DNA from 2 places in the Mycobacterium jinjuense genome. Region 2 is predicted to be linked to the other one. Evidence: riboswitches for the same ligand, from Rfam matches in the RefSeq annotation. Region 2 holds a riboswitch; the other holds the start of a gene.
The links. A riboswitch is a leader RNA that binds a small molecule or an ion and turns the genes downstream of it on or off. The one in region 2 is predicted to bind S-adenosylmethionine.
Positions count from the first base shown of each region.

Region 1 (21,150 bases), 440 kb from region 2:
ACGGTGTTAATACCCATCGTGGCAAGCTTTTTCGCCGTTCTGGGACCGACTCCCCAGAGTGCGTCAACCCCGCGGGGACCCATTACGGCCATCCAGTTCTCGTCGGTGAGCCGGTATACGCCCGGCGCGACATCCGCTGACGGTGTGCTCGCCGGCTTACCGAATCCCGTCGCGACCTTGGCTCGTTGCTTGTTGTCGCTGATACCCACCGAACAGGACAGCCCGGTCTCGGCGGCGATCACCTCGCGGATCCGCTGGGCGAACTCCAGCGGGCTGTGCGAGTCGTCGAGGTTGGCGCCGACGTACGCCTCGTCCCATCCCCACACCTCCACCGGGTGCCCGAAGTCGCGCAGTAGGCCCATCACCTCCGCGGAGGCCGCGTCGTAGGCATCGGTGTCCAAGGGCAGGAACGTCGCATCGGGGCACTTGCGGGCGGCCGTGCGTAACGGCATGCCCGCATGCACGCCGTACCTACGGGCCGGATACGACGCGCACGTCACGACCTTGCGGGGCTCGTTCGGATCACCGTTGCCGCCGACGATGATCGGCTGGCCCGCGAGTTCGGGGTTGCGACGGATCTCGACCGCGGCCTGGAACTGGTCGAGGTCGACATGCAGGACCCAGTGCTTCATTGGCCGCAGAGCTTGCGCGCCACCGTTTCCCACGCGTCGCCGAGTGACTCGAGCGTGTTAGCCCGCTCGTTGAGTTCATGGTGCACGTAGTCCGCGTCCAGCAGCGTCAGCAGCGCGGCGGCCTGCGCGTCGAGATCTCCTGAGGTGTTGGCCGATTCGAGTAACACCCGAACATGCCGGTGGTGCAGCGTCGCGGGGGCGTTGAACCGTGTCTGTGGGTCGCGATTGGCATCGGAAAGCAACGCGTGGTGGGTGTGCGCGAATTTCAACTGGGCGCGGCCGTACGCCAGCAGTCGCTCGAGCGGCGGAGCACCCGGACCCAGGGGCGGCGGACCGAACAGGAACGCCTGTTGATGGGCTTTCTCGTCCTCGTCGAGCAGGACGAGCATCAAACCGGCACGGCTGCCGAACCTGCGGAACAGCGTGCCCTTGCCGACACCGGCCGCCGCGGCGATGTCATCGGTGGTGACCGCATCGGCGCCGCGCTCGGCGATCAGGCGCCGCGCGGCATCGAGAAGCAGGGCGCGGTTGCGTGCGGCGTCACCGCGCTCGTGCGGAGCTTGATCGGTGATCGGCAGCTCATTGAGGGGACGAGGAGCGGCCATGTCAGCAGTTTAATTCAGAAGGAATTATTCGGACTGCAGTCCGGTTCTGCTGTGCGAGGATCTTCACGATGAACGAAGGGACCATGGAAGTGTCGGACACCTCGAACACCAAGGTGCTGGTGCTGTTGGGCAGCTTGCGGGCGGCATCGGTCAACCGGCAGTTGGTCGAACTGGCGCGGGAGACCGTTCCCGACGGAATCACCCTGCAGTGGTTCGACCGGCTCGGTGAGCTGCCCTTCTACAACGAGGACATCGACAACGCTGACGTCGCCGAACCCGTGGTGGCACTGCGGCGCGCCGCGGCCGATGCGGACGCCGCCCTTGTCGTCACGCCCGAGTACAACGGCAGTATCCCGGGCGTGCTGAAGAACGCGATCGACTGGTTGTCGCGACCGTGGGGCAACAGCGCGATCAAGGGCAAGCCACTTGCGGTCGTCGGCGCGGCGCTCGGGCGCTACGGCGGCCAGTGGGCGCATGACGAGACGCGTAAGAGCTTCGCGATAGCCGGGCCGCGCGTCGTCAAGGACCTCAAGCTTTCGGTGCCGACCAAGGCGCTTGACGGCAGGCATCCGCGGGAGGACGCCGAGGTGGCCGCAAACCTGCGCCACATCATCGGCAAGCTGGCAGCCGAGGTCGGCTGACTCGTTTGGCCTAGGCCGGCGGTTTGCTGTCGTCGTACCGCAACTCCCGCTGAAGGGTTGATCGCTGGCATCTCGTGGCTGCGATCAAGCCGTCAGGCATCAGTCCCGCTCGAGGTGACGGCATCGTCGAATCCGAAGGCGGCGACACCCGCCGGATGTGACGTGCGACACGCCGACGTCGGCACCGAAGCGAGCTCGCGACCTGGGAATTCCAAGATTGTCATTCAGAACATCTGGTATTCCTCCGCAATGTCGGACACTAGGTGTAGTGTTTCGAGCACCGACAGGCCCCACGATTCCCAAGCTCTCCGAGGGTCGGCCGGAGCCCCCGAACCCGGTCGTGTCGGGCGTCCCGACACACCGGCGGTGGCCTCGGTCGGCAGGAGGACGGCAGGAATTTCCAGGGTCTTCGGACTGCTGAAATTCGATGAATCTCGGCGAGATGAAGTTTTCGACCAGTTGCCAGTCCCCGTGCAGTGCCAGTTGTAGAGGAGCCGTACCGCAGATGACTCAGCACTCGATCACCGTGTACACGAAGCCAGCATGCGTGCAGTGCAACGCCACCTACAAGGCGTTGGACAAGCAGGGCATCGTCTACGAGACCGTCGACATCAGCCTCGACAGCGAAGCCCGCGACTACGTGATGGCGCTCGGTTATCTGCAGGCCCCGGTCGTCGTGGTCGGCAACGAGCACTGGTCGGGCTTCCGGCCCGACCGCATCAAGGCGCTCGGAGCGGTCGCTGCGACGGCTTAGCGGTATTCGACGGGTATTCGACGAGCAGAAAGGAGAGCGCGGTGAGCAACCTCGTCTACTTCTCCAGCGTCTCGGAGAACACCCACCGCTTCGTCGCGAAGCTGGGCCTGCCCGCCATCCGGATTCCGCTGCACGGGCGCATCGAGGTCGATGAGCCCTATGTGCTGGTGCTGCCCACCTACGGCGGTGGGCGCGCCACGCCGAACATCAACGACGGTGGCTATGTGCCCAAGCAGGTCATCGCGTTCCTCAACAACGAGCACAACCGGTCGTTGATCCGCGGCGTCATCGCCGCGGGCAACAACAACTTCGGCGCCGAGTTCGCCTATGCGGGCGATGTCGTGTCCCGCAAGTGCGCCGTCCCGTACCTGTACCGCTTCGAACTGATGGGAACCCCCGACGACGTCGACGCCGTCCGATCGGGTTTGGAAGAGTTTTGGAAGGACCAGACGTGTCACCAACCGTCACAGCTGCAGAGCCTGTAACGTCCGCGCCGGCCACGCTGCCGGGCGAGACGGATTACCACGCGCTCAACGCGATGCTGAATCTGTACGACGCCGACGGCAAGATTCAGTTCGACAAGGATGTGCTGGCCGCGCGCGAGTACTTCCTGCAGCACGTCAACCAGAACACGGTCTTCTTCCACAACCAGGACGAGAAGCTCGACTATCTGATCCAGAAGGATTACTACGAGCGCGAGGTGCTCGACCAGTATTCACGCAACTTCGTCAAGACGCTGCTGGATCGCGCGTACGCCAAGAAGTTTCGGTTCCCGACGTTCCTCGGCGCGTTCAAGTACTACACCTCCTACACGCTGAAGACGTTCGACGGGAAGCGCTATCTGGAGCGTTTCGAGGACCGCGTGGTGATGGTGGCGCTCACGCTGGCCGCCGGTGACACGGCGCTGGCCGAGAAGTTGGTCGACGAGATCATCGACGGGCGGTTCCAGCCGGCCACCCCGACGTTCCTCAACTCCGGGAAAAAGCAACGGGGAGAGCCAGTTTCGTGCTTCCTCCTTCGCATCGAGGACAATATGGAGTCCATCGGGCGCTCCATCAACTCGGCGCTGCAGCTGTCCAAGCGCGGTGGCGGAGTTGCGTTGCTGCTGACCAACATTCGCGAGCACGGTGCACCGATCAAGAACATCGAGAACCAGAGCTCGGGTGTCATCCCGATCATGAAGCTGCTTGAGGACTCGTTCTCTTACGCCAACCAGCTTGGAGCTCGCCAGGGCGCGGGCGCGGTGTATCTCCACGCCCACCACCCCGACATCTACCGCTTCCTGGACACCAAGCGCGAGAACGCCGACGAGAAGATCCGGATCAAGACGCTGAGCCTCGGCGTCGTGATCCCCGACATCACCTTCGAGCTGGCCAAGAAGAACGAGGACATGTACCTGTTCTCGCCCTATGACGTCGAACGCGTCTACGGCGTGCCGTTCGCCGACATCTCGGTCACCGAGAAGTACTACGAGATGGTCGACGACGCGCGCATCCGCAAGACGAAAATCAAGGCGCGCGAGTTCTTCCAGACACTGGCCGAGTTGCAGTTCGAGTCGGGCTACCCGTACATCATGTTCGAGGACACGGTGAACCGGTCGAACCCGATCGACGGCAAGATCACCCATTCGAACCTGTGCTCGGAGATCCTGCAGGTGTCGACCCCCTCGGAGTTCAACGAGGACTTGTCGTACAAGAAGATCGGCAAGGACATCTCGTGCAATCTGGGGTCACTGAACATCGCCAAGGCGATGGACTCGCCGGACTTTGGGCAGACGATCGAGGTGGCCATCCGCGCGCTCACGGCGGTGAGCGACCAGACCCACATCACGTCGGTGCCGTCGATCGAGCAGGGCAACAACGACTCTCACGCGATCGGCCTCGGGCAGATGAACCTGCACGGATACCTGGCCCGCGAGCGGATCTTCTACGGGTCCGAGGAGGGCGTCGACTTCACGAACATCTACTTCTATACCGTGCTGTACCACGCGCTGCGGGCGTCGAACCGCATTGCGATCGAACGGGGTACGGCGTTCAAGGGCTTCGAGAAGTCGAAGTACGCGTCGGGGGAGTTCTTCGACAAGTACACCGAGCAGGTGTGGGAGCCCAAGACCGACAAGGTCCGTCAGCTCTTCGCCGACGCCGGCATTCGCATCCCCGATCAGGAGGACTGGACGCGGCTCAAGGAGTCGGTGCAGCAGCATGGCATCTACAACCAGAATTTGCAGGCGGTGCCGCCGACGGGTTCGATCTCCTACATCAACCACTCGACCAGCTCGATCCACCCGATCGCGAGCAAGGTCGAGATCCGCAAGGAAGGCAAGATCGGACGCGTCTATTACCCGGCGCCGTACATGACCAACGACAACCTGGAGTACTACCAGGACGCGTACGAGATCGGCTACGAAAAGGTCATCGACACCTACGCCGCAGCGACCCAGCATGTGGATCAAGGCTTGAGCCTGACGCTGTTCTTCAAGGACACGGCCACCACGCGCGATGTGAACAAGGCGCAGATCTACGCCTGGCGCAAGGGAATCAAGACGCTGTATTACATCCGTCTGCGGCAGATGGCTCTACAAGGGACCGAGGTGGAAAACTGCGTCAGCTGCATGTTGTGACGACTGGTCGCTGACAACGCCCCGGCCGGCGGTGTCACTTGACGGTGTGCTGCGGGCCTTGGGCCTTCTTGTACAGCGCCTTGAGCATCCGGTCGCGGAACGCCGCGTTGTCGATCAGCTTGACGCCGGCGTCGGCCAACTTCGGATACCCGATCAGTTTGTGCATGTAGCGTCCTCGCCGGTACTCCCGGCCCCACGCCGCCTCCATGCGCTGCGCGTAGTTCGTGAAGTCGTCGGGCCCACCGTTCAGTAGTGCCGCGATCGCGCATTCACCTGCGGCCAAACCGGATTCCAGCGCCTTGGAGATTCCCGCGCCCGAGGCGGGCTTGCCCGCGCCCAGTGCGTCGCCGGTGAACAAGACGCCCGGTCGCCACGGCGGCCACGCGGTGAAACCCATCGGCAGGCGCCAGGCTCGTACGCTTTTGTTCTTCTTGAGCTCCTCGATCGGCGGCAGCTCCCATTCCGGGGGAAGCGTGCGCAGAAAATCGCCGAGGAACTTCGTCGCGTTGATCGACTGCCAGTTCTTGTAGCTGTTGACGTAGCCCAGTCCGATGTTGAAAACGCCGTGACCCATCGGGAACACCCACGCGTAGCCCGGCAGCTGGTCGCCCTCGAACACCAACTTCAGATAGATGTCCAGGCTGTCGGAGTCGGGGCGGTTGGCGGGCATCTCCGAACGGATCGCGATCGCCGAGTAACCGTTGTACTCCGAGTCGATCTTGAGCGCCCGTTTGATGGGGGAGTAGGCGCCGTCGGCCGCGATCACCGCGTCCCCGTGGACCTTCTCGCCACCCTTGAGCGTCACGCCGACCACCCGGCCGTTCTCCACGATCGGCCCGGTCACCTCCGCGCCTTGGCGCACCTCGGCGCCCGCGGATTCGGCATGCTTGAGCAGCACCGTATCCAGATGTGTGCGGCTGACGGTGTGGCCGTGGTCGGGCATACCCGGGCGGCGCGGGAACGACAGCTCCCACCGGCTGGGGCTGAACACCGTGACACGGTTGACGCGATGAAAGGTGGCGACCTCGTCGGCCAGCCCCATCTTCTGCAGATAGCTCACCGCGCGGGCGGTCAGGCCGTCGCCGCACGGCTTGTCGCGCGGGAACTCGGCCTTGTCCAGCATCACGACCTTCGCGCCGGTCTGAGCAGCCTGCCACGCGGCGGCTGAGCCCGAGGGTCCGCCACCCGCGATGATCAGGTCGTATCGCTGCGTCATGAAACTCATCTCGTCAAACGGTTGTCGCAGCGATAGTACTCGCGCCGGCACGGCTTCCTCGCTGGACGGAGCTGCCTCGCCGATGCCGCGCGAAATACGGTGCTGCATGGTCTGAGCAGGTCAGCAGCGCCTGAGCGGTAGAGTAGCCGGGTGCGACGAGGGTCGAGGCCACGCTCGAGTGGTGAGCCGGGTGCCAAGGTGGACGCCCGCAGCGAACGCTGGCGTGAGCACCGCAAGAAGGTGCGCGCCGAGATCGTCGACGCCGCCTTCCGCGCCATCGACCGCCTCGGCCCCTATGTCAGTGTGCGCGAGATCGCCGAGGAGGCCGGCACCGCCAAACCCAAGATCTATCGCCACTTCACCGACAAGTCGGACATGTTCGGTGAGATCGGCCAGCGCATGCGCGACATGTTGTGGGCGGCGATCATCCCGTCGATCGATGTGGAGAACGACTCAGCGCGCCAGATCGTCGGCCGCGGCGTCGCGCACTACGTCGATCTGGTGGAAGAGCATCCGAACGTGGTGCGGTTCCTGCTGCGGGGACGGTTCGCCGACAAGTCGGCCGCCGCGATGACGACGGTCAACAAGGGCAGTGAGATCACCTTGGCCGTCGCGGACATGTTCAGCGCGGAACTCAAGGACCTGGCACCCGATCCTGCCGCCTTCGAGCTCGCCGCGTTCGCGATCTTCGGTACCGCGGCGTCCGCGACGGACTGGTGGCTGAGCGCCGCCGACGACGGACCTCGCCGTATGCCCACCGACCAGTTCATCGCGCACATGACCACGATCATGGTGGGTGCGATCAACGGCACGGCCGAATTGCTGGGTATCCAGATCGACCCCGACCAGCCGATTCACACCGCGGTTCGCAAGCAGCAGCCCGTCGCCTGACGGCGCGTTGACACGTCGCCTTCCGCGCCGGACACTGACAAGTACCCGGTACCGGCGTTCCCAGGAACGGCCCATACGGAAAGCAGGGGAGACCACCATGACGGTTGCCGAGCAGACGGCCGACGACACCACCGCCCAACAACCGGTGTACACCCGCGCCCTGATCATCGGCACCGGCTTCTCCGGTCTTGGGATGGCCATCGCGCTGCAACGCCAGAACGTCGAGTTCCTGATCCTGGAGAAGGCCGACGAGATCGGCGGCACCTGGCGCGACAACACCTATCCCGGGTGCGCCTGCGACATCCCGTCGCACATGTACTCGTTTTCCTTCGAACCCAAGCCCGACTGGCGCCACATGTGGTCGTTTCAGCCCGAGATCTTCGACTACCTCAAGGGCGTGACCGACAAGTACGGACTACGTCGCTACATCCGGTTCGGCTCCCACGTCGACCGAGCACACTGGGACGAGAGCGAGCACCGCTGGCACGTCTTCACCAAGGACGGCCGCGAGTTCGTCGCGCAGTTCGTGATCTCCGGAGCCGGCGGGCTGCATATTCCCCTCGTTCCCGAGTTCCCCGGCCTCGACGAATTCACCGGTGCCGCTTTCCATTCCGCCGAGTGGGACCACAGTGTCGACCTGGCGGGCAAGCGGGTGGCGGTGATCGGCACCGGCGCCAGCGCGATCCAGATCGTGCCCGAGATCGTCACGGACGTCGGCGCGCTGCACCTGTTCCAGCGCACACCGGCGTGGGTGATGCCGCGGCCGAACAACCCGATTCCACGGTGGATGCGCGAGATGTTCACCAACGTGCCGGCCACCCGGCAGCTGATGCGCGCCGGGATCTACTGGATCCACGAGGGTGTGGGCTTCGCGATGACGCGCGAACCGCGGTTACTGAAAATCGGCGAACTGCTCGGCAAGTGGAATATCCGCAAGTCGATCAAGGATCCCGAGCTGCGTCGCAAGCTCACCCCGGACTACCGCGCCGGCTGCAAGCGAATCCTCAACTCCGACACCTACTACCGCGGCATCGCCGACCCGAAGACCGAGGTGGTCACCGACGCGATCACGCGGTTCACGCCGACGGGCATCGTCACTGCCGACGGCACCCAACGCGATGTGGACGTGGTGGTATTCGCCACCGGTTTTCACGTCACCGATTCCTACACCTACGTCCACATCAAGGGACCGCGTGGTGAAGACCTGGTGGACCGGTGGAACCGGGAGGGCATCGCGGCGCTGCGCGGCATCACCGTGGCCGACATGCCCAACCTGTTCTTCCTGCTCGGTCCGAACACCGCGCTCGGGCACAACTCGGTGGTGTTCATGATCGAGTCGCAGATCCGCTACGCCGCCCAGGCCATCGCGGCGGTCGACCGCGCCGGCGCACAGGCGCTGGCACCGACGCGCGAGGCTCAGGACCGCTACAACGAACAGTTGCAGGACGAACTCGCCGGGACCGTGTGGAGCACCGGCGGATGCCGGAGTTGGTATCTCGACGAGCACGGGGTGAACCGGACGCTGTGGAGCGGCATGACCTGGCAGTACTGGCTGGCGACCCGCAAGTTCGACAAGTCGGAGTACCGATTCTTCGGCGGGCGGCGCGCCGCGGCCTAGTGTGCGCTGAGATCGCGATTTCACATTGGCCGGACCGGTAACATTCCCCGGCGGGAGGCGACACGCCAAACACACGATGTTGTGCTGCGGGTGGAAATCGCCCCCCAGGGGTAGTGTCGAAACTGCCGGTTCGGCGACCTACTTCTGTGGCGAAATGGGGTTTTCGTGAGTGATGGCATGAAGCTGATTGACCGTGTCTCGGCGATCAACTGGAACCGTCTGCAGGATGAGAAGGACGCCGAGGTGTGGGACCGGCTGACGGGCAATTTCTGGTTGCCGGAGAAGGTGCCGGTGTCCAACGACATCCCGTCGTGGAACACGCTCAACGACCACGAGAAGCAGCTGACGATGCGGGTGTTCACCGGCCTGACGCTGCTCGACACCATCCAGGGCACCGTCGGCGCGGTCAGCCTGATCCCCGACGCGCTGACCCCGCACGAGGAAGCCGTCTACACCAACATCGCGTTCATGGAGTCCGTGCACGCGCGCAGCTACAGCAACATCTTCTCCACGCTGTGTTCGACCGCGGAGATCGACGACGCGTTCCGCTGGTCGGAGGAGAACCCGAACCTGCAGCGCAAGGCCGAGATCGTCATGCAGTACTACAAGGGCGACGAACCGCTCAAGCGCAAGGTGGCCTCCACGCTGCTGGAAAGCTTCCTGTTCTACTCCGGCTTCTACCTGCCGATGTATTGGAGCAGCCGGGCCAAGCTGACCAACACCGCCGACATGATCCGGCTGATCATCCGCGACGAGGCCGTGCACGGTTACTACATCGGCTACAAGTACCAGCGTGGCCTCGCCCTCGAGGACGCCGCCAGGCAGGCCGAGCTCAAGGACTACACCTACGAGCTGCTCTTCGAGCTCTACGACAACGAGGTCGAGTACACCCAGGACCTCTACGACGGTGTCGGGCTGACCGAGGACGTCAAGAAGTTCCTGCGCTACAACGCCAACAAGGCGCTGATGAACCTCGGCTACGAGGCGCTGTTCCCGCGTGACGAGACCGACGTCAACCCGGCCATCTTGTCGGCGCTGTCACCCAATGCCGACGAGAACCACGACTTCTTCTCGGGCTCGGGCTCGAGCTACGTGATCGGCAAGGCCGTCGTCACCGAAGACGAGGACTGGGACTTCTAGCGCGTCCTTCGCATCTAGGCCTGCCGTTTTGTCGGCCGGCTGAGGTAACCTTGGCTTGCTTCACGAGACACCGTCGCCAAGCTCCGACTTGACGGTGCGCCAACCCCACGCTCGTGGGTGGCTCGGATGACGAAGCGGCCCGCACTAACCGGTGTGGGTAAGAGCGCCTTCCTCACCGAAGGCCCGGGATCTTCCGGGAGTACTTGTGGACTCGTCACAATCGGATCTGACTGCTCTACAACGTGATCGCGCCGTCGGCGTCCTGGTCGGAGCCGCGGCCGGCGACGCACTCGGTGCCGGCTATGAGTTCGGAGGGTTCGTGCCGTCCGATCACCCCGTCGCGATGATAGGAGGTGGTAGGGGCCGGTTTCAGCCCGGCGAATGGACCGCCGACACCTCGATGGCGATCGCGGTCGCCGAAGCATTGGCCGCTCGAGCCAATCTGCGCTTCGAGAATTCTCTTGACGCCCTTGTCGAACGGTGGCAGTGGTGGGCGCGCAACGCCAAGGACGTCGAACGACGGACCTGGGAAATTCTCCTTGCTGCCGGCCAAAGGGGAGCCACCGCTCACGCGGTTCGCGACGAAGCCGCCGCGTTCGCTGACAGGACGGGTCGCCCTGCGAGCAGCGGCGTGCTGACCCGGGCCGCTCCGGTCGCGTTGCGCTACCTCGACGACGAACGTGGGCTCGTCACGGTAGCCCGGGCCGTGAGCGAACTCACCCATCCCGGCCCCGACTCCGCTGATGCCTGTGTGCTCTGGTGCGCGGCGATCCGCCATGCCGTGTTGACCGGGCAACTGGATATCCGAATCGGCTTGAACCATATCGATTCTCAGAGGCGAGAACTGTGGCGTTCGCGCATCGACGATGCGGAACGGGCGAAACCCTCGGAGTTCGCCGACACGAACAGTCACGTGGTGCCGGCGATGCAGTGCGCGTGGTCGGCCATCGTCACGACGTCGGCGCCGACCGAGTGCCCGTCCGCCGAGGTGTTCCGTGCCGACCACCTGCGGTTGGTGCTGGAGGCAGCCGTCCGCGCAGGCGGTGACACCGACACCGTGGCCTCCGCTGCGGGTGGATTGGTCGGCGCTCGCCACGGTGTGTCGGCGGTGCCGTGGCAGTGGCGGCTGGCGTTGAAGGGCTGGCCGGGGCTCAACACCCACCTACTGGCTCATCTCGCCACGAAGATCGTCGATTCCGAAGTCATTCGTCGGTTCGACTACACCCACGGGGCCCGGCGTGAGCCTCCGCGGCCGATGCGTCACCCGCGCGACGACTACCTGTGGATCGGAGCCGCCGCCTCGCTCGACAAACTGCCTAAAGGTATCGACGCCGTCGTCTCCCTGTGCCGGGTTGCCGACGGGCGAATTCCATGCGGCGTAACACACCTCGACGTGGGTTTGGAGGGCGAAAGGGGAGCGAATGCCAACCTGGACTTCGTACTCCTCGACACGGTGCGCGCGATCGAGGGACTTCGCGCCGAGGGGCGCGAGGTGTTCGTGCATGACTGGACGGTGACAAACCGTGCCCCCGCTGTCGCCGCGCTGTACGGGTCACGGCGCCGTGACATCGACATTTTCGAAGCGCTTCAGGACATCCGCGTGGTGTTGCCAGCCGTGAATCCACGGCCGGAATTCTGGATGGCGTTGCGGCGCCTGAGACCCTACCTCGGCACGTTCGTGAGGAGTGGTAATGACTAACCCCCACAGCGGACCCAAGAGGTCTTCGACGCAACTGTCGGCCTGCTACTCGAGTACCTGGGGACCGTACTGGGATGCGATGTTCCCGCCGGCGATGGTGACCGACTGGATCGACTGGAAGCGAGGTTCGACGGGGGTGAATATCGCGCGCCGATTCTGGGACCAGCGTGAATATCTGCGTCGCACATACGAATCGGTATACGGGAATGACCCCGAAGCCTGGCCGTCGCGGCACCCCGGCGTCGTCCTCGACGCGGTACCCTCCATCGACCATGCGGCTTGCCTGGGCTGCCAATGGTTCGATGTGGGTCGCGGTGCACCGTACCGGCGAGCCAAGCTCCACGAGACGACGGAAGGGGAGTTTCGGGGCTGACGGCGCGTGGAGGTTCGGCCGAGTAGGTCGCTGAAACCTCGTGTCGGTGGCCACCGATAGGTTCGACGAATGAACGTACCGCCCGAGGTGAATCGACTGATCATGTACAAGCACGGCGTCGCCTTCGTGGAGCGCGGCGGGCCGATCGACGGGGATTTCGATCTGACGTTTCGACGCGACGACATGAAGGACGTGCTCAAGTCGCTGTCGGTGACGGTCGTCGACGGCGACATGTCGGTGGGCACCGTCGGATTCGACACTCCCTCGGATCCGCGCACCGAGCTGGGCCGCCGCAACCTGCTGTTCGAATCGGGTGAGGCGCTGCTCGGCCTGCTCGACGCGCTGCGCGGGCGGGCCGTCGAGGTGCACTGCGGCGATCAGCGACATCAGGGCGAGGTGATCGGAGTCGACGGTGCCGGTGAGCAACACATGCGTCGGCTGCTCGTAATACGGGCGGAATCAGGGACGGTCAGCCTGGTGGACCTCGCTGACGCGCACCGCGTCGAGTTACTGGAGGAACCGTCGCGCAGCGACCTCGACTATCTGATCGACCGGTCCCGCGCCGCCACTGCCGGCGAGAACCGCAGCATGACGGTGCAGGTCCGCGGCAGGGCCGACGACGCTCGGGTGTCCTACATCGTTCCAGCGCCGGTATGGCGGGTCTCCTACCGCGTGATCCATGACGGCGACACGATCACGTTGGCGGCGATGGCCATCGTCCACAACCCGCTCGACGAGGATCTTGTCGAGGTCGCCCTGACTCTCACCACCGGGCAGCCGGTCTCGTTCGACATCGATCTCTACCACGGCAAGCACGTCCAACGAGCGGTCGTCGAGGAAAGCGAACGCGTCGCCCTGCCTGCGGAGAGGCATCTGCGCGATACCCGCAGCCTTGCCGTCGCACCCGCCCCCGACGGTTACGCCATGACCGGCGGGGCATATGAAGATGCCGCCGACGACGTGGAAGCGGCCCAGCCCGGCGAGCACTTCGAATACCGGCTCGGTACGCCGGTATCGCTGAAACGTGGTGGTGCCGCGATGGTTCCACTGGTCGTCAAACCCGTCGACGGCGTCCGCCGAGAACGCGTCTGGCGGGACGGCGCCGAGCCCGCTCCCGCCATCGTGCTGTTCTTCGCCAACACCACCGGCGTCGTGCTCGAGGAGGGTCCGGCCGTCGTCTACGACCAGGGCGGCTACGCCGGCGAGGCGATGGTGCCGTTCACGGCGCGCGGGGGGCGCACCCGGCTGTCGTTCGCGAAGGACCTCGCCGTGCGTTGCCGCCGCACGTCCACGGTCGACACCGTGACCGCTCGGATCTGGCTGACGGCAGAAGCCGTAGTGGAGGAACAGCGCCAGGAGGAGCTGCACACCCTGCACGCCGAGAACGACCACGACGAACCGGTCGAGGTGATCTTCGAGCTGTTCCGCACGTCGGGTTGCACGATCACGTCGGTCACCGGCGCCGACCAGGAAGCCGATGACGAGGACTGGCACCGGTTCCGGGTTCAGGTGCCGGCACACGGTGTTGCGGAGGCGACGGTGCTGGAAACCTGGCCGAATTATCGGCACGTCGGCTACGAGGAACTCTCGCCCGGTCAACTCGAGGACTGGCTGGCTGGACGTTGGCTCGATGCGGCCACGGTCGAAGCGCTGTCGGACGTCCTGGCGCACCGGGCCGAGGCGACGCGGCTGGACGAGGAACGTCGCCACCTCGACGAGGAGCGCGACGATCTCTACAACGGCCAGAGTCGCATCGGCGAGCAGTTGCGGGTGCTGAGCGCGGACGGAGCGGAGGGCGAACTGCGCCGTCGGCTCGTCACCGAACTCGAAACGATGCAGGACCGCGTCGTTCGTCTGGAGGCGGAGATCCGGGGGCGCCGCGACGCGGCCGATGAAGCTCGCCGGGCCGCGACGGATGAACTCAAGCGGGTGATCGCCGTCTAGGTTTCAGGCCGGCTGGCGCGGATGCAACCGGCCGACTTCTCGGGAAACCGGCCTGTCATGATCAGCGCCGTGAGACCATCCCGGCTGAAGGTGATGGCGCGGCTGTGACGTGGAGACGGGCATGATTCGGCAGGCAGTGACGGCTTTAGGGGCAGCAGTTCTCGGTGCGGTGGTGTTGGCGCCGCCGTCGGCAGCTGACGCGGCGCAGCAGGTGCTGATCGACTCCGGCGCGGTGCGGTGCGTGCTCAGCACGGATGAGGTCGCGTTCGGCGGCGGGCCGATGACGGTATGCGCGCTGACAAACGGACAGCCATGGGGTGCGGCGCCCTTCGAAACGTCCAAGTGGAACCAGCGGCCGAACCTCGCTGTCGTGCGGGGGGCCGGGCCATTCGTCTGGGAGCGAGGCACTATCGCCGAACCAGTCGCCGCGCCAGTTTCCGTGGACAGCCAGACCTTCAAAGCGAACGGTTGGACCGTCGAGCCACAGGGAATGCGCACGCGTATCAGCTACGACAGGACCGGTCACGGATTCTTCATCAACGCCTTCGATATTCGCGGTTTCTGACACCAAGTCGGCCTTCGAAACTGCGGGGAGATCGCAACTTCGGCGAAAACTGCGATCTCACCGCAGTTTGGGCGATATCAGGCGCGCAGTGACGACGTGTCGATCACGAACCGGTACCGCACATCGCTGGCGACCACCCGCTCGTAGGCCTCGTTGATGTAGTCGGGCTCGATGATCTCGATCTCCGGCCGCACGGCGTGTTCGGCGCAGAAGTCGAGCATCTCCTGCGTCTCGGCGATGCCGCCGATCAACGAGCCGGCGATGCGGCGCCGGCCGGCGATCAGCGCGCCGGCGGGCACCGACATCGGGTTCTCCGGCATACCGAGTTCGACCAGCGTCCCGTCGACTGCGAGCAGCCCGAGGTAGCGGCCGAGATTGAGGTTGGCCGACACGGTGTTGAGGATGAGGTCGAACGAGCCCTTCAGCTTGGTGAACGTCTCCGGGTCGGAGGTTGCGTAGTACTCGTCGGCGCCGAGGCGCAGACCGTCCTCCATCTTCTTCAGCGACTGGCTCAACACCGTCACGTGGGCGCCCATCGCGTGGGCGAGCTTGACGCCCATGTGGCCCAGGCCGCCGAGACCGACGATCGCCACCCGGGTGCCGGGTCCCGCATTCCAATGGCGCAGAGGCGAATACAGCGTGATCCCCGCGCACAGCAGCGGCGCCGCGGCGTCCAGGGGCAGGCTGTCGGGGATGCGCAACACATAGTTCTCGTCCACCACGATGGCGCCGCTGTAACCGCCGTGCGTCGGCTCGCCGTCGCGGCCGACCGCGTTGTAGGTGCCGACCATGCCCCTGGCGCAGTACTGCTCCTCACCCGCCAGGCACTGCGCGCACTCGCGGCAGGAGTCGACGAAGCAGCCGACACCGACGCGGTCGCCGACCTGGAACTTGGTGACCTCAGCGCCGACGGCAGTGACGATCCCGGCGATCTCGTGCCCGGGCACCAACGGATACTTCGCGCGGCCCCACTCGTCGCGCACGGTGTGAATGTCGGAGTGGCAGATGCCCGAGAAGTGGATGTCGAAGGCGACGTCGTGCGCCCCGACCTCGCGACGGGTGATGGTGGTCTTGGTCAACGGCCCGGTCGCCGACGGTGCGGCATATGCGGTGACTGTGCTCATTACGACCTTCTTCTGCATCGAATCGACTATCGAGAAAAGGCGCCGTCAATAGGTGCGGCGAACCCCCATAGACAACCGAAGAGCGCGTCGTGTTGATTCCGCGGGGCGCTGTGAGATTGCTCCTAGAGGCCTGGCGCCCGGAACGCGCCGTTGAACGACACGCGTTCGTAGCGGGCGACACCGGCGGCCGTGTAGGGGTCCCGGTCGACGATGTCCTGCGCCTCCTCGGCATCGATGTCGCCGGTGATCAGAACGGCGCCGGACTCGTCCTCCTGACGGCCCGCCAGCACGATCCGGCCGGCACTCACCTCGTTCTCGAGCCACTCGAGATGGGCGGGTCTGATTTGGTGGACGACGTCGGGTGGCTGCAGATAGGTCGACTTCAGCACGTGAAACACGGCCCCGAGGTTAGTTGATCGGCGCGTTGAGCCACTGCAGGTCGGCGAGCATTCCGCGCGCTGCGACGATGCCCTCGCCGGTCTGCCACACCTCGTTGTTGACCGCGAAGACCCGGTTGTCGCGGGTGGCGCCGAGCTTCTTCCACGCGTCGCTCTCGAGCACCGCGGGTGCGCGGTCCCGCGCGGCGGGGGAGTCGAAGGACAGGTAGACGATGTCGCCGTCGGCGATAGACAGGTCGGGATGGTCGGCCAGGTCGGTGTCGGTGATCCCCACCTCGAGGTAGGGCTTGTCGGTGAAGCGTTGCGTCACAGGGCGATCGACGCCCACGTCGGTCAGCACGCTGCCCGGAAAGGTCTTGGCGCCGTAGACCCGCATCGTGGTGTCGGTCAACTGCACGACCGACGCCTGGAAATGTGCGGCGTCGTTGTCGGCGCCGGTTTTGTCGGCGGCCCGTTGGAATCCGTCGACCAGACCGTTCGCCGCATCCTGGCGGCCGGTCGCCGCGCCCACCGTGCGCAGGTTGTCCTGCCAGGCCGGTCCGGGCGCCCCGGTGAACACCGTCGGCGCGATCTCCGAGAGCGCTCCGAATGCCTCGGGCGTCAACGCCTCAGAACCGAGGATCAGCTCGGGCGCCGCGGCCCTGACGCCGTCGAGGTCGGGCGTGCCGCGGGTGCCGACCGCGGGCACGTCGTGGATCACCTGGCCCAGGTACGACGGCTGGCTGTCGGCGCCGTCGGGCAACGCGGCCGCCACCACCCGCGACTGCAGGCCCAGGGCGCACAATGCGTCGAGCTGGTCGCCCGACAGCACCACGATGCGCTGCGGGTCTTCGCGTACCAGGGTCTCGCCGGCGGCGTGGCGCACCAAGCGGTCCGGCGGACCCGGGTCCACGGGCGTCGGTTCGGGCGCGCACGACTCGTCGGGTCTGCGCTGGTTGCCCAGCACCCCGGCGCCGGCGATTCTCGTCGTACTGGTCACGATCGACTGCGTTGCGGTGGTGTCGGACGACTCTTCGCCACCGGAGCCGCAACCGCTCACCGCCGTCACGCCGACAGCGGTGGCGATGGCTGCCAACGCCAGCGTCCTGGCGGCCGCCAGGCCCCAACGCGGTCCGCTGATCAGCACGTCGCCGACGGTAACATCCGGCCAGCTCCAAGGCGTCGAGCCGGCTTCGGCGCTCGAATACGACAGTTTGTAGGACCGCCCCCGACTCGGCGGCGAGACGGCAGCTAGGATTCAACGAGTAAACGGCGGGGATGTCCCGACCTGGATTTATGGAGGACCTGTTGGTAGCCGAAGCGCCCCCCATCGGAGAACTCGAGGCACGGCGTCCGTTCCCGGAGCGACTCGGTCCCAAGGGCAACCTGGTCTACAACCTCATCACCACCACCGATCACAAGCTGATCGGGATCATGTACTGCGTCACCTGCTTCATCTTCTTCTTCATCGGCGGGCTGATGGCGCTGTTCATGCGCACCGAGTTGGCGATGCCGGGGCTGCAGTTCCTGTCCAACGAGCAGTTCAACCAGTTGTTCACCATGCACGGCACGGTGATGCTGCTGTTCTACGCCACCCCGATCGTGTTCGGGTTCGCCAACCTGGTGCTGCCGCTGCAGATCGGCGCCCCCGACGTCGCGTTTCCGCGGCTGAACGCGTTTTCCTTCTGGTTGTTCCTGTTCGGTGGGCTCATCGCGATCTCCGGCTTCATCACCCCCGGCGGTGCGGCGGACTTCGGCTGGACGGCGTACGCGCCGCTCAGCACCGCGATTCACTCGCCCGGCGCGGGCGGTGACCTGTGGATCCTGGGCTTGGCGGTCGCCGGTCTGGGCACGATCCTGGGCGGGGTCAACATGATCACCACCGTGGTGTGCATGCGCGCACCCGGGATGACGATGTTCCGGATGCCGGTGTTCACCTGGAACATCCTGGTGACGTCGGTGTTGGTGCTGATGGTGTTCCCGTTGCTGACCGCCGCGCTGTTCGGCCTGGCCGCCGACCGCCATCTCGGCGCGCACATCTACGACCCGGCCAACGGTGGTGTGCTGCTGTATCAGCACCTGTTCTGGTACTTCGGCCACCCCGAGGTGTACATCATCGCGCTGCCGTTCTTCGGCATCGTGAGCGAGATCTTCCCGGTCTTCAGCCGGAAGCCGATCTTCGGCTACACCACGCTGATCTACGCGACCATCTCGATCGCCGCGTTGTCGGTCGCGGTGTGGGCGCACCACATGTACGCCACCGGCGCGGTGCTGCTGCCGTTCTTCTCGTTCATGACGTTCCTGATCGCGGTGCCGACTGGCATCAAGTTCTTCAACTGGATCGGCACGATGTGGAAGGGCCAGTTGACGTTCGAGACACCGATGCTGTTCTCGATCGGCTTTTTGGTCACCTTCCTGCTGGGTGGCCTGTCGGGTGTGCTGTTGGCCAGCCCGCCGCTGGACTTCCACGTCACCGACTCCTACTTCGTGGTCGCGCATTTCCACTACGTGTTGTTCGGCACCATCGTGTTCGCCACGTACGCGGGCATCTACTTCTGGTTCCCGAAGATGACGGGCCGGCTGCTCGACGAACGGTTGGGCAAGCTGCATTTCTGGTTGACGCTGATCGGTTTCCACGGCACGTTCCTGGTGCAGCACTGGCTCGGCAATGAAGGCATGCCGCGCCGCTACGCCGACTACCTGTCCACGGACGGGTTCACCACCCTCAATGTCGTCTCGACCATCGGCGCGTTCATCCTCGGCATCTCGACGATCCCGTTCGTGTGGAACGTGTTCAAGAGTTGGCGCTACGGCGAGCCGGTGACCGTCGACGATCCGTGGGGTTACGGCAACTCGCTGGAGTGGGCGACCTCGTGCCCGCCGCCGCGGCACAACTTCACCGAGCTGCCCCGGATCCGTTCGGAGCGACCGGCATTCGAGCTGCACTATCCACACATGGTGGAGCGGATGCGCGCCGAGGCCCACATCGGCCGCAGCCACGGACCCACCGACGGCGATGTGACACGGTTGGACGACGCGAGCGTCCGTACCTGACGATCGCGGCATGACCGGGCAACCGCGCGAGCGTTCGTCGCTGCTGATCACGGTCACCGGCCGTGACCAACCGGGCGTCACCTCGGCGCTTTTCGAGGTGCTGTCCCAGCATCGGGTCGAGTTGCTCAACGTCGAACAGGTGGTGATCCGCGGCCGGCTTACGCTGGGTGTGCTCGTCGCTGGATCGGCGGAAGTAGTCAGCGGGCCGGAGCTCCGCGATGCGGTGACTCGGGCGATCCACGACGTCGGCCTGGACGTCACGATCGAGCGCAGTGACGGCGAGCCCATCATGCGTGAGCCATCGACGCATACCATCGTCGTGCTCGGCCGCCCCATCACCGCCGAGGAGTTCGGTGTGGTGGCGCGCGAACTGGCCAGACTCGACGTCAACATCGACACGATCCGCGGTGTATCGGATTATCCGGTAACGGGATTGGAGCTGCGGGTATCGGTGCCTTCGCGCGCCGTCAACAACGAACTGCAGAAGGCGCTGGCCAGGGTCGCGGTCGCCGAGGAGATCGATGTCGCGGTCGAGGATTACAGCCTGACGCGGCGGGCCAAGCGCCTCATCGTCTTCGACGTCGACTCGACGTTGATCCAGGGCGAGGTGATCGAGATGCTGGCTGCCCGCGTGGGTGCGGAGGCGGCCGTGGCCGAGGTGACCGAGGCGGCCATGCGTGGCGAACTCGACTTCGCCGAATCGCTGCACCGGCGCGTGGCCACGCTGGCGGGTCTGCCGGCCTCCGTGCTCGACGACGTCGCCGAACAGATCGAGTTGACCCCCGGCGCCCGCACCACGCTGCGCACGTTGCGGCGGTTGGGGTTTCACTGTGGCATCGTCTCGGGCGGGTTCCGTCAGGTCGTCGAACCGCTCGCTCACGAGCTGATGATGGATTTCGTCGCCGCCAACGAACTCGAGATCGTCGACGGCAAGTTGACCGGTCGGGTGATCGGCCCCGTCATCGATCGGGCCGGAAAAGCCAAGGCGCTGCGCGATTTCGCGCACCAGGCCGGCGTGCCGATGGAGCAGACGGTGGCCGTCGGCGACGGCGCCAACGACATCGACATGCTCGCCGCGGCGGGACTCGGCGTGGCGTTCAACGCCAAGCCGGCGCTGCGGGAGGTAGCCGACGCGTCGCTGAGCCAGCCGTATCTGGACACCGTGCTGTTCATTCTCGGCATCACGCGCGGCGAGATCGAAGCGGCCGACGCGCTTGACGGCGTGGTGCGCCGGGTCGACATTCCGGACTGAACCTGCCTGCGAGCGACCGCACTTGTACGCGCTTGCCCGGCGTGTCGCGGGACAAACCCGGCCGCTCGCGGGGGTGGCGGGGGTGGCGGGGGTCAAGGGGGTGGCGGAATCACTTGACTACGATGAGCGGGTGCCCGCCGCCGAAGGAGATGCAGCCGACCCCGACGTGCTGATCGACTTCGCCAAGGTGTCGCTGCGGCGCGGCGGTCGGGTCCTGGTCGGCCCCGTCACGTGGGCGGTCGAACTCGACGAGCGCTGGGTGATTATCGGTCCCAACGGCGCGGGGAAGACCTCGCTGCTGCGGATGGCTGCAGCGCTGGAGCATCCGTCGTCGGGGACGGCGTACGTGCTCGGCGAGCGGCTCGGCCGCACCGACATGTTTGAGCTGCGCGCCCGGGTCGGGCTCAGCAGCTCGGCGTTGTCGCAGCGGGTGCCCGACGGCGAGGTGGTGCGCGATCTGGTCGTCTCCGCCGGCTACGCGGTGCTGGGCCGGTGGCGCGAGGCCTACGACGATGTCGACTACGAGCAGGCGCTCGACATGCTCGAGAGCGTCGGCGCCGAACACCTGGCGGAGCGCACGTACGGCACCTTGTCCGAAGGCGAACGCAAGCGGGTGCTGATCGCGCGGTCGATGATGACCGACCC
Region 1 covers NZ_CP142362.1:823,952-845,101, reverse strand. Annotated here, with positions in the region: gene QGN32_RS04175 (DNA polymerase IV) at 1-632, opposite strand, end outside; gene QGN32_RS04170 (TetR/AcrR family transcriptional regulator) at 629-1,237, opposite strand; gene QGN32_RS04165 (NAD(P)H-dependent oxidoreductase) at 1,306-1,878, shown strand; gene QGN32_RS04160 (redoxin NrdH) at 2,384-2,632, shown strand; gene nrdI (class Ib ribonucleoside-diphosphate reductase assembly flavoprotein NrdI) at 2,674-3,117, shown strand; gene nrdE (class 1b ribonucleoside-diphosphate reductase subunit alpha) at 3,135-5,252, shown strand; gene QGN32_RS04145 (geranylgeranyl reductase family protein) at 5,287-6,468, opposite strand; gene QGN32_RS04140 (TetR/AcrR family transcriptional regulator) at 6,619-7,359, shown strand; gene QGN32_RS04135 (flavin-containing monooxygenase) at 7,457-8,977, shown strand; gene nrdF (class 1b ribonucleoside-diphosphate reductase subunit beta) at 9,155-10,117, shown strand; SAM riboswitch class IV at 10,176-10,287, shown strand; gene QGN32_RS04125 (ADP-ribosylglycohydrolase family protein) at 10,269-11,816, shown strand; gene QGN32_RS04120 (hypothetical protein) at 11,809-12,189, shown strand; gene QGN32_RS04115 (hypothetical protein) at 12,259-14,133, shown strand; gene QGN32_RS04110 (hypothetical protein) at 14,255-14,698, shown strand; gene QGN32_RS04105 (NAD(P)-dependent alcohol dehydrogenase) at 14,776-15,822, opposite strand; gene QGN32_RS04100 (YciI family protein) at 15,945-16,220, opposite strand; gene QGN32_RS04095 (iron-siderophore ABC transporter substrate-binding protein) at 16,231-17,346, opposite strand; gene ctaD (aa3-type cytochrome oxidase subunit I) at 17,508-19,253, shown strand; gene serB (phosphoserine phosphatase SerB) at 19,264-20,505, shown strand; gene QGN32_RS04080 (ABC transporter ATP-binding protein) at 20,636-21,150, shown strand, end outside.
Region 1: another riboswitch for S-adenosylmethionine. It lies ahead of QGN32_RS04125 (ADP-ribosylglycohydrolase family protein); the one in region 2 lies ahead of QGN32_RS06210 (bifunctional o-acetylhomoserine/o-acetylserine sulfhydrylase).

Region 2 (8,920 bases):
CCGCGCGCCGCGCCGAGTTCGACGTTTTGGTCGATTTCACTCGCAATTTTCCGCCAAAACGTCAGTTTCGGCGCTAGTGAACACATGCCCGCTAGGCCAAGTCGGCGCGGATGCACACCGTGACGTACGGCAGCGCCAGCCCGCTGGAGTTGGCCAGCGCCGGATGGGTGGCCAACAGCTCGCGCACGCGGTCCAGCGTCCTGGTGCGTACCTTCTCCGGCGACGTGATGCAGTAGCTTCGCGAGGCGACCAGGTCGAAGAGCGCCCGCGGGGTCAGGTAGTTGGTCCACTCGACCTGATGACGCTCGACGCCGGTGAACGGCCCTGGCAGCGACACGGTGCTGCTGAAAGGATCGTCCTCGTGGCCGATGATCCGGCCGAGATCCTTCACCCAACCCAGCCGCTCGTCGCGGGTGTTCCACACCAGGCCGAGCCGCCCGCCGGGCCGCAACACCCGGGCCACCTCCTTGACGGCGCGTTCGGGATCGAACCAATGCCACGCCTGGGCCACCAGCACGGTGTCGACACTGTCGTCGGGCAGCGGAATCTCCTCTGCGGTGCCGAGCAGCGCGGGCGTTTCGGGCAGCGAATTGCTCAGCAGCTCCAGCATTTCCGGGATCGGATCGACCGCGACCACGTGGAGGCCGCGCTCGACCAGCCGGGTGGTCAGCTTGCCGGTGCCCGCGCCGAGGTCGAGCACCTTGGCGGCGTCTGGAGCCAGCAGCCAGTCGATCGCCTCCGGCGGGTACGACGGCCTGCCTCGCTCATAGGCCGCGGCTTCAGCACCGAACGACAGCGAGCGATCCTGGTCCGGACGGGTCACTGCGCCGTCATTTCGCTGCCAACTCGAGCGTTTGGCGGATGAGCTTGTACACCGCATCGGTCTCCACCAGGAAGCCGTCATGTCCGTAGATCGAGTCGACGACGTCGAGTTCGGCGCAGCCCGGCAGCAACTCGGCCAGCTGCTCCTGCAGCCGCAGCGGGTAGAGCCGGTCCGAGGTGATGCCGCCGACAACTGCGGGCACCGGACAGCCGCGCAACGCGGCCTCGATGCCGCCGCGGCCGCGCCCGACGTCGTGGCTCGACAACGACTCGGTGAGCGCCACGTACGTGCCGGCGTCGAAGCGGGCCACCAGCTTTCGGCCCTGGTGTTCCAGATAGCTCTGCACCGCGTAGCGGCCGCCGACCGCCGGGTCCTCACCGTCCTGCGGATGGTTGGCGAATCGATCGTCGAGCTCGACCTCGCCGCGATACGTCAGGTGCGCGAAGCGGCGGGCGATCTCCATGCCGAGATCGGGGGACAGGCCGGTGCCGTAGTAATCGCCGTTCTGCCAGTTCGGGTCGGCCTTGATCGCCGCGATCTGTGAGCTCTGGGTGCCGAGCTGGTCGGCGGTGGCACGCGCGCCGACGGCGAGCACCAGGCCCGAGCGCACCTTGTCCGGGTGCCCGACCATCCACTCCAGCGCCCTGGCTCCGCCCATCGACCCGCCGAGGACCGCGGCGACCTCGGTGATCCCGACCATCTCCAGGGCGGCGATGTCGGCCTCCACCTGGTCCCGGATGGAGACGACGGGAAATCGTGAGCCCCACGCCTTGCCGTCGAGGTGCAGTGAGCTCGGACCGGTCGAGCCGCGGCACCCGCCGAGCACGTTGGTCGCCACCGCGCACCAGCGGTCGGTGTCGATCGGGCCGCCGGGCCCTGCCACACCGTCCCACCAGCCGGGGGTCGGATGGTTCGGACCCGCCGGTCCGGTGATGTGCGAGTCGCCGGTCAGCGCGTGCAGCACGACCACCACGTTGTCGCGTTGCGGCGACAGCTCACCCCAGCGCTGAACGGCGATCGAAACGTCGTCGATGACCGCACCGCTTTCCAGTGTCAGCGGTCCTATGTTGACGACGCCGACCTCGCCCTCGGCGGGCAGACTCAACAGTGGCACGTCGGTTTCCAATTCGAAGATCGTCATCAGAACGCCGCCGTGGTGTTGGGATCGGTCACCGCTCCGGAGCGGAACGGCTTGGCGGCGGCGAAGCCCTGCTCCAGATCGGCCAGGATGTCCTCGATGCCCTCGATGCCGACCGCCAGGCGTACGAGGCCGGGCGTGACCCCGGTGGCCAGCTGCTCCTCCGGGGACAGCTGCGCGTGCGTGGTCGAGGCCGGATGGATCACCAGCGACCGCACATCGCCGATGTTGGCGACATGACTGTGCAGGGTGAGCGCGTTGACGAAGGCCTTGCCCGCGTCGACCCCGCCCGCCAGCTCGAAGGCGAGCACGGCCCCGGTGCCCTTGGGCGCCAACTTCTTTCCGAGCTCGTGCCACGGCGACGACGGCAGCCCGGCGTAGTTCACCGACGTGACATCCTGGTGTCCGGTTAGGTACTCGGCGACCTTCTGCGCGTTCTGCACGTGACGTTCGACGCGCAGGCTCAGCGTCTCGAGCCCCTGGGCCACCAGAAAGGCGTTGAACGGCGACGCCGCCGAACCCAGGTCGCGTAGCAGTTGCACGCGTGCCTTCAAGGCGAAGGCGGGTGGGCCGAGCTCGGCGTACACCACGCCGTGGTAGCTCGGGTCCGGTGCGGTGAAGCCGGGGAACTTGCCGTTGGTCCAGTCGAATGTGCCGCCGTCGACGATGACACCGGCGATCGCCGCGCCGTGGCCCCCGAGGTACTTGGTGGCCGAGTGCACGATGATGTCGGCGCCGTGGCGCAACGGTTGGATCAGGTACGGCGTGGCGATCGTGTTGTCGACGATCAGCGGCACGCCGGCGTCATGGGCGACCGCGGCGACGTTGGGGATATCGAGCACGTCGATCTTCGGATTCGAAATCGTCTCGGCGAAGAACGCCTTGGTGTTCGGGCGCACCGCCGCGCGCCAGGAGTCGAGATCGTCGGGATCCTCGACGAAGCTGACCTCGATGCCGATCTTCGACAGCGTGTAGTGGAACAGGTTGTAGGTGCCGCCATAGAGCCGAGGGCTGGACACGATGTGGTCGCCGGCATCGGCGATGTTGAGGATCGCGAACGTCGACGCGGCCTGACCGGAAGCCAGGAACAGCGCGGCGACTCCGCCCTCGAGTGCTGCGATGCGCTTCTCGACGGCGTCCTGCGTCGGGTTCATGATCCTGGTGTAGATGTTGCCGGGCTCGGCGAGACCGAACAGCGCGGCGGCGTGCTCGGTGCTGTTGAACGTGTACGACGTGGTCTGGTAGATCGGCAGCGCCCGCGCGTTCGTCGCGATGTCGGGGGTCTGGCCGGCGTGGACCTGCTTGGTCTCGAACGCCCACTTTGCGGTCGGATCTTCTGGCGCGCTCATGCGGGAACGGACCTCCATCTGCGTCTGGGGGCCCGTCAGAACGGACCCGCGCTTGCCGGCAGCCGCTTGTTAGCGGTTACTCAACCTGGTCATCACCCGGGGCACCCCACCGCGGTTGGAGGGTTGCCGACCAGCAAGCCGGGGCTTGTCGCTGGCACTCATGACCGATGAGAAGCGTATCGCACGTCACCGGCGTCATGCCAGCGAGGGATCGCACCGACGCGGACCCCTGGCTCACACGCAACGTCAGGTACGAGGCAATACTGGTAGCCGACGCCACAGAAAACGACCTCGAAACCGACCGAGGCCGCACCGACAAGCGAGCCGGGAGAACACCGCATGACTGCCGAGCAGCCGACCATCATCTACACGCTGACCGACGAGGCGCCGCTGCTGGCGACCTACGGGTTCCTGCCGATCGTTCGTACTTTCACCGAACCGGCGGGCATCAATGTCGAGACCAGTGACATCTCGGTGGCCGCGCGCATTCTCGCCGAGTTTTCCGACCGCCTGACCGAAGACCAGCGGGTGCCCGACAACCTGGGCCGCCTGGGTCGCCTGACTCAGGACCCGGAGACCAACATCATCAAGCTGCCGAACATCAGCGCTTCGGTGCCCCAGCTGCTAGCCGCCATCAAGGAGCTCAAGGCCAAGGGTTTCGACCTGCCGGATTACCCGGGCGACCCGAAGACCGACGAGGAAAAGGCGATCAAGGAGCGCTACGCCAAGGTACTCGGTAGCGCGGTCAATCCGGTTCTGCGGCAGGGTAACTCAGATCGACGCGCACCCAAGGCGGTAAAGGAATACGCGCGTAAGCATCCGCACAGCATGGGCGAGTGGTCGCAGGCGTCGCGCACGCACGTGGCGACCATGAAGAAGGGCGACTTCTACCACGGAGAGAAGTCGATGACGCTCGACAAGGACCGCAAGGTCAAAATGGTGCTGCAGACGAAATCGGGCGGGGAGACCGGAAAGACTGTGGTGCTCAAGCCGGAGGTCGCGCTCGAGGCCGGCGACATCATCGACAGCATGTTCATGAGCAAGAGGGCGTTGTGCGAGTTCTTCGAGGAAGAGATCCAGGACGCCTACAAGACCGGCGTGATGTTCTCGCTGCACGTCAAGGCGACGATGATGAAGGTGTCGCATCCCATCGTGTTCGGTCACGCGGTGAAGGTGTTCTACAAGGACGCGTTCGCCAAGCACCAGAAGGTGCTCGACGAACTGGGCGTCAACGTCAACAACGGCATGTCCGACCTCTACAGCAAGATCGAGGCGCTGCCGGCCTCGCAGCGCGAGGAGATCATCCAGGACATCCACGCCGTCCACGAGCACCGGCCCGAACTGGCGATGGTGGATTCGGCCCGGGGTATCACCAACTTCCACTCGCCCAGCGACGTCATCGTCGACGCATCGATGCCGGCGATGATCCGGCTCGGCGGAAAGATGTACGGCGCCGACGGGCGGACCAAGGACACCAAGGCGGTGAACCCCGAGTCCACGTTCAGCCGCATCTATCAGGAGATGGTCAACTTCTGTAAGACGCACGGTCAGTTCGATCCGACCACGATGGGCACCGTCCCCAACGTCGGGCTGATGGCGCAGCAGGCCGAGGAGTACGGCAGCCACGACAAGACGTTCGAGATCTCCGAGGACGGCGTGGCCAACATCGTCGACATCGACACCGGCGAGGTGCTGCTGACCCAGAACGTCGAGGCCGGCGACATCTGGCGCATGCCGGTGGTCAAGGACGCCGCGATCCGGGACTGGGTCAAGCTCGCGGTCACCAGGGCGCGGGTGTCGGGGATGACCGCGCTGTTCTGGCTCGACACCGAGCGTCCGCATGAGGTGGAACTGCGCAAGAAGGTCAAGGAGTATCTCAAGGACCACGACACCGATGGCCTACACATCCAGATCATGCCGCAGGTGTGGGCGATGCGGTACACGCTCGAACGGTTGATCCGCGGACAGGACACGATCGCCGTGACCGGGAACATCCTGCGGGACTACCTGACCGACCTGTTCCCGATCCTGGAACTGGGCACCAGCGCGAAGATGCTGTCGATCGTGCCGTTGATGGCCGGTGGGGGCATGTACGAGACCGGTGCGGGCGGTTCGGCGCCCAAGCACGTCCACCAGCTGCTCGAGGAGAACCACCTGCGGTGGGACTCGCTCGGCGAATTCCTGGCCATCGGAGCGTGTTTCGAGGACATCGGGCGCAAGACCGAGAACAAGCGGGCCATTCTGTTGGGTAAGACGCTGGACTCCGCGATCGGAAAGCTGTTGGACAACGACAAGGGACCGTCACGCAGGACCGGCGAGTTGGACAACCGCGGCAGCCAGTTCTACCTCGCGATGTACTGGGCGCAGGAACTCGCCGAGCAGACCGAGGACCCCGAACTCGCCGACCACTTCGCAGACCTGGCCTCGTCGCTGGCCGAGAACGAGGAGAAGATCGTCAACGAACTCGCTGAGGTGCAGGGAGATTCGGTCGACATCGGTGGCTACTACTACCCGGACCCGGAGAAGACGACGTCCGTGATGCGGCCCAGTAAGACGCTGAACTCGGTGCTGGAGGGTGCGACGGTGCAGGCGGTAACCGAGGCTTAGCTCCCGGTCGCTTCCCTGGGTGGCGATGCGTAGCGGTCGACGAAGTCGACGATCAGGTCGGCGACGACCTGCGGCGCCTCGAACATCGGAATGTGCCCGACATCGTCGAGGTGGGTGATCTCGGTGCTCGACGGCAGCTTGGCGGTGAAATGGCGAGTGAACCGCGGATGCGGCAGCACCCGGTCCTTCTCGCAGATCACCAGGCGGGTCGGGCACGTGCCCTCGGCCAGGTCCAACAGCCCCGGCGTCAGCAGCGACTTCACCAACAGCTGGTAATAGGCCGGGCAGTGGGTGACGTCGTCGATGATGTCGACGAGATCTTCATCGGACAGGCGGTCCGGACTGGCACTGATGGGGAAGTGAGCGAGGAACCGGGCGAACGGCAACTTCCGGACATGTTGACGAAACACGAGCGTGAACAGCCATACCGGAAGGCCGGCCAGGAACTTGCCGATGATCTCGAATTTGGCGGGCGTGTACCGGGTCCACCCGCCGGCCGGTGCGATACCGGTCAGCGTGCGAGCCCTACCGCGGCGCTCCAACTCGAAGGCCACCCAGCCGCCCAGCGAGTTGCCGACGATGTGCGCGGTGTCCCAGCCGAGCGCGTCGAGCCTGCGTTCGACGTCATCGGCCAATTCGGGCGTGTCGAGAAAGCGGTGCCCCTTCACGCCGCCGTTGTGGCCGGGCATGGTGGGCGCGAAAACCTCGTAGCGTCCGGTGTCGGCGATCAGCGGAGCGACCTTTTTCCACACGTTCTGCGACATCATGAACGGGTGCAGTAACAGCATGGGCTCGCCGGTTCCGACGTGGATCGGTGCGCGCTCGGTCATCAGCCCGAGACTAAAGGCGATACCGCCGGTACCGCAAGTAGGTCGTATGGTCTGCCGGACCTGGCGGTCGTGAACATCATCAGCTCGAGAAGGAACGGTTCATGGTTGCGTTGGGCTGCGCGGATGGCGACGCTGACCGACCGCGGTGCCGTGGTTCGCGGCGGCCGGAACATCGACCACACGGAGAACGAGATCAAGTCAGGTTCAAGGTAGAAGTCTGAGGCCGATTGCCCTCGTTCATTTCGCCGGCGGGCATAAGCTCGGTTGAGCTTGGGAGGTGAAGCCGTGATCAGGGATTGGGATGCGGAAGGGGACCGGCTCAAAGCTTCAGCGCCGCGTCGAGTTAAGGGGGCAAGCGGCGCTTCAAATGGTGTCGGGCGGCGCCAGGTTCTCGATGGGTAAAGGCCGCTATAGGGGGGTATGTATGCCGAACCGCGCAGGAAGGACGAGAACGGAGGCCGCTATGACGAGGAGTGGTTCGACGGGCACTAGACACCACGACCTCACCCAAGCGTCGACCGATTCCCGCACCGTCGACGCCACCAGTCTTGCTGTGCGCATGTGTAGCTATCCCCGGCCGCCCGCGACCGTGATCGAATTGAGCGGTGAAATAGACGCCTGCGATGCCGAGCAGGTAAGCGACTACCTCGTCGGGTATGTCCACGTGGATCACCCGTTGGTGCTGGACTGCAGCCGCGTCGACTTCCTCAGCGTCGCTGGTCATCGGGCCACAGTCTTGTTCGCTGAGAAGTGTCACCGGGCTGGCCGGGACTGGGTACTGATCACCAGCACGGCGGTTGATGTTCTCCTGCGCGTCGTGAACGAGGCTGACTTGCCAGTCGTCGCTTCGTTGGACGAAGGATTGCGGACGTTGGCTCAGGGCCAGCAAGGGCATCGGTCTATTACGACTGTGGACTGCAAACGGTGCTGATGGCCATGGGGCAAGGCTGAGTCACAGGTCAAACCGCGCTACCGTCACCGCCTTCTGGAGGGGGTGACGCGCGGCCTTGCACCGCCACCGGCCAGCCAGGCCGTGCGGCATTGGGAGTCGAAGTCCACGCCTGGCGGTGACGGTCGAGTACCGGTCGCGTGAAATGATCGGATGACCATGAGCAGTTCCCCGCAACCTGTCGTCTTCTCCGGTGTGCAACCCACGTCCGATTCGCTACACCTGGGCAACGCGCTGGGCGCGATCCAGCAGTGGGTCGGTCTGCAGGACGACCACGACGCGTTCTTCTGCGTGGTGGATTTGCACGCGATCACAATTCCGCAGGATCCCGAGGGACTTCGGCGGCGCACCCTGGTCACCGCGGCGCAGTATCTGGCACTCGGCATCGATCCCGACCGAAGCACGATCTTCGTGCAGAGCCATGTCCCGGCGCATGCCGAGCTGTCCTGGGTGCTGGGCTGTTTCACCGGGTTCGGCCAGGCGTCGCGGATGACGCAGTTCAAGGACAAGTCGCAGAAGGAAGGCAGCGAGGCCACCACCGTCGGGCTGTTCACGTACCCGGTGCTGATGGCCGCCGACGTGCTCCTGTACGACACCGACCTGGTGCCCGTCGGCGAGGATCAGCGCCAACACCTGGAGTTGGCGCGCGATGTCGCGCAACGGTTCAACTCCCGGTTCCCCGACACCTTCGTCATCCCAGATCCGATGATCCCGAAGGCGACGGCCAAGATCTACGACCTGCAGGATCCGACGTCGAAGATGAGCAAGTCCGCGGGCACCGACGCCGGGCTGATCAGCCTGCTCGACGATCCGAAGGCATCGGCCAAGAAGATTCGCTCGGCGGTCACCGACAGCGAGCGTGAGGTGCGCTACGACCCCGACGCCAAACCCGGCGTGTCGAACCTGTTGACCATCCAGTCGGCGGTCACCGGGACCGACGTGGAAAAGCTCGTCGACGGATACGCGGGGCGTGGGTACGGCGACCTGAAGTCCGACACCGCCGAGGCCGTCGTCGAGTTCGTCGGCCCGATCAAGGCCAAGGTCGACGAACTGCTCGCCGACTCCGGCGAACTCGAATCGGTGTTGGCGGCCGGTGCAGAGCGCGCGCGCGATGTGTCTGCGAAGACTCTGCGGCGAGTTTATGACCGGTTAGGGTTTCTGCAGCCACGCGGCTGAAACTTTGGGGAGGCTTGGCGATGAGAACCCCGGCGGAGCCGGATGACA
Region 2 covers NZ_CP142362.1:1,265,258-1,274,177, reverse strand. Annotated here, with positions in the region: gene QGN32_RS06220 (class I SAM-dependent methyltransferase) at 92-823, opposite strand; gene metX (homoserine O-acetyltransferase MetX) at 831-1,964, opposite strand; gene QGN32_RS06210 (bifunctional o-acetylhomoserine/o-acetylserine sulfhydrylase) at 1,964-3,310, opposite strand; SAM riboswitch class IV at 3,354-3,476, opposite strand; gene QGN32_RS06205 (NADP-dependent isocitrate dehydrogenase) at 3,650-5,917, shown strand; gene ephH (epoxide hydrolase EphH) at 5,914-6,747, opposite strand; gene QGN32_RS06195 (STAS domain-containing protein) at 7,049-7,678, shown strand; gene trpS (tryptophan--tRNA ligase) at 7,856-8,872, shown strand; gene yhjD (inner membrane protein YhjD) at 8,893-8,920, shown strand, end outside.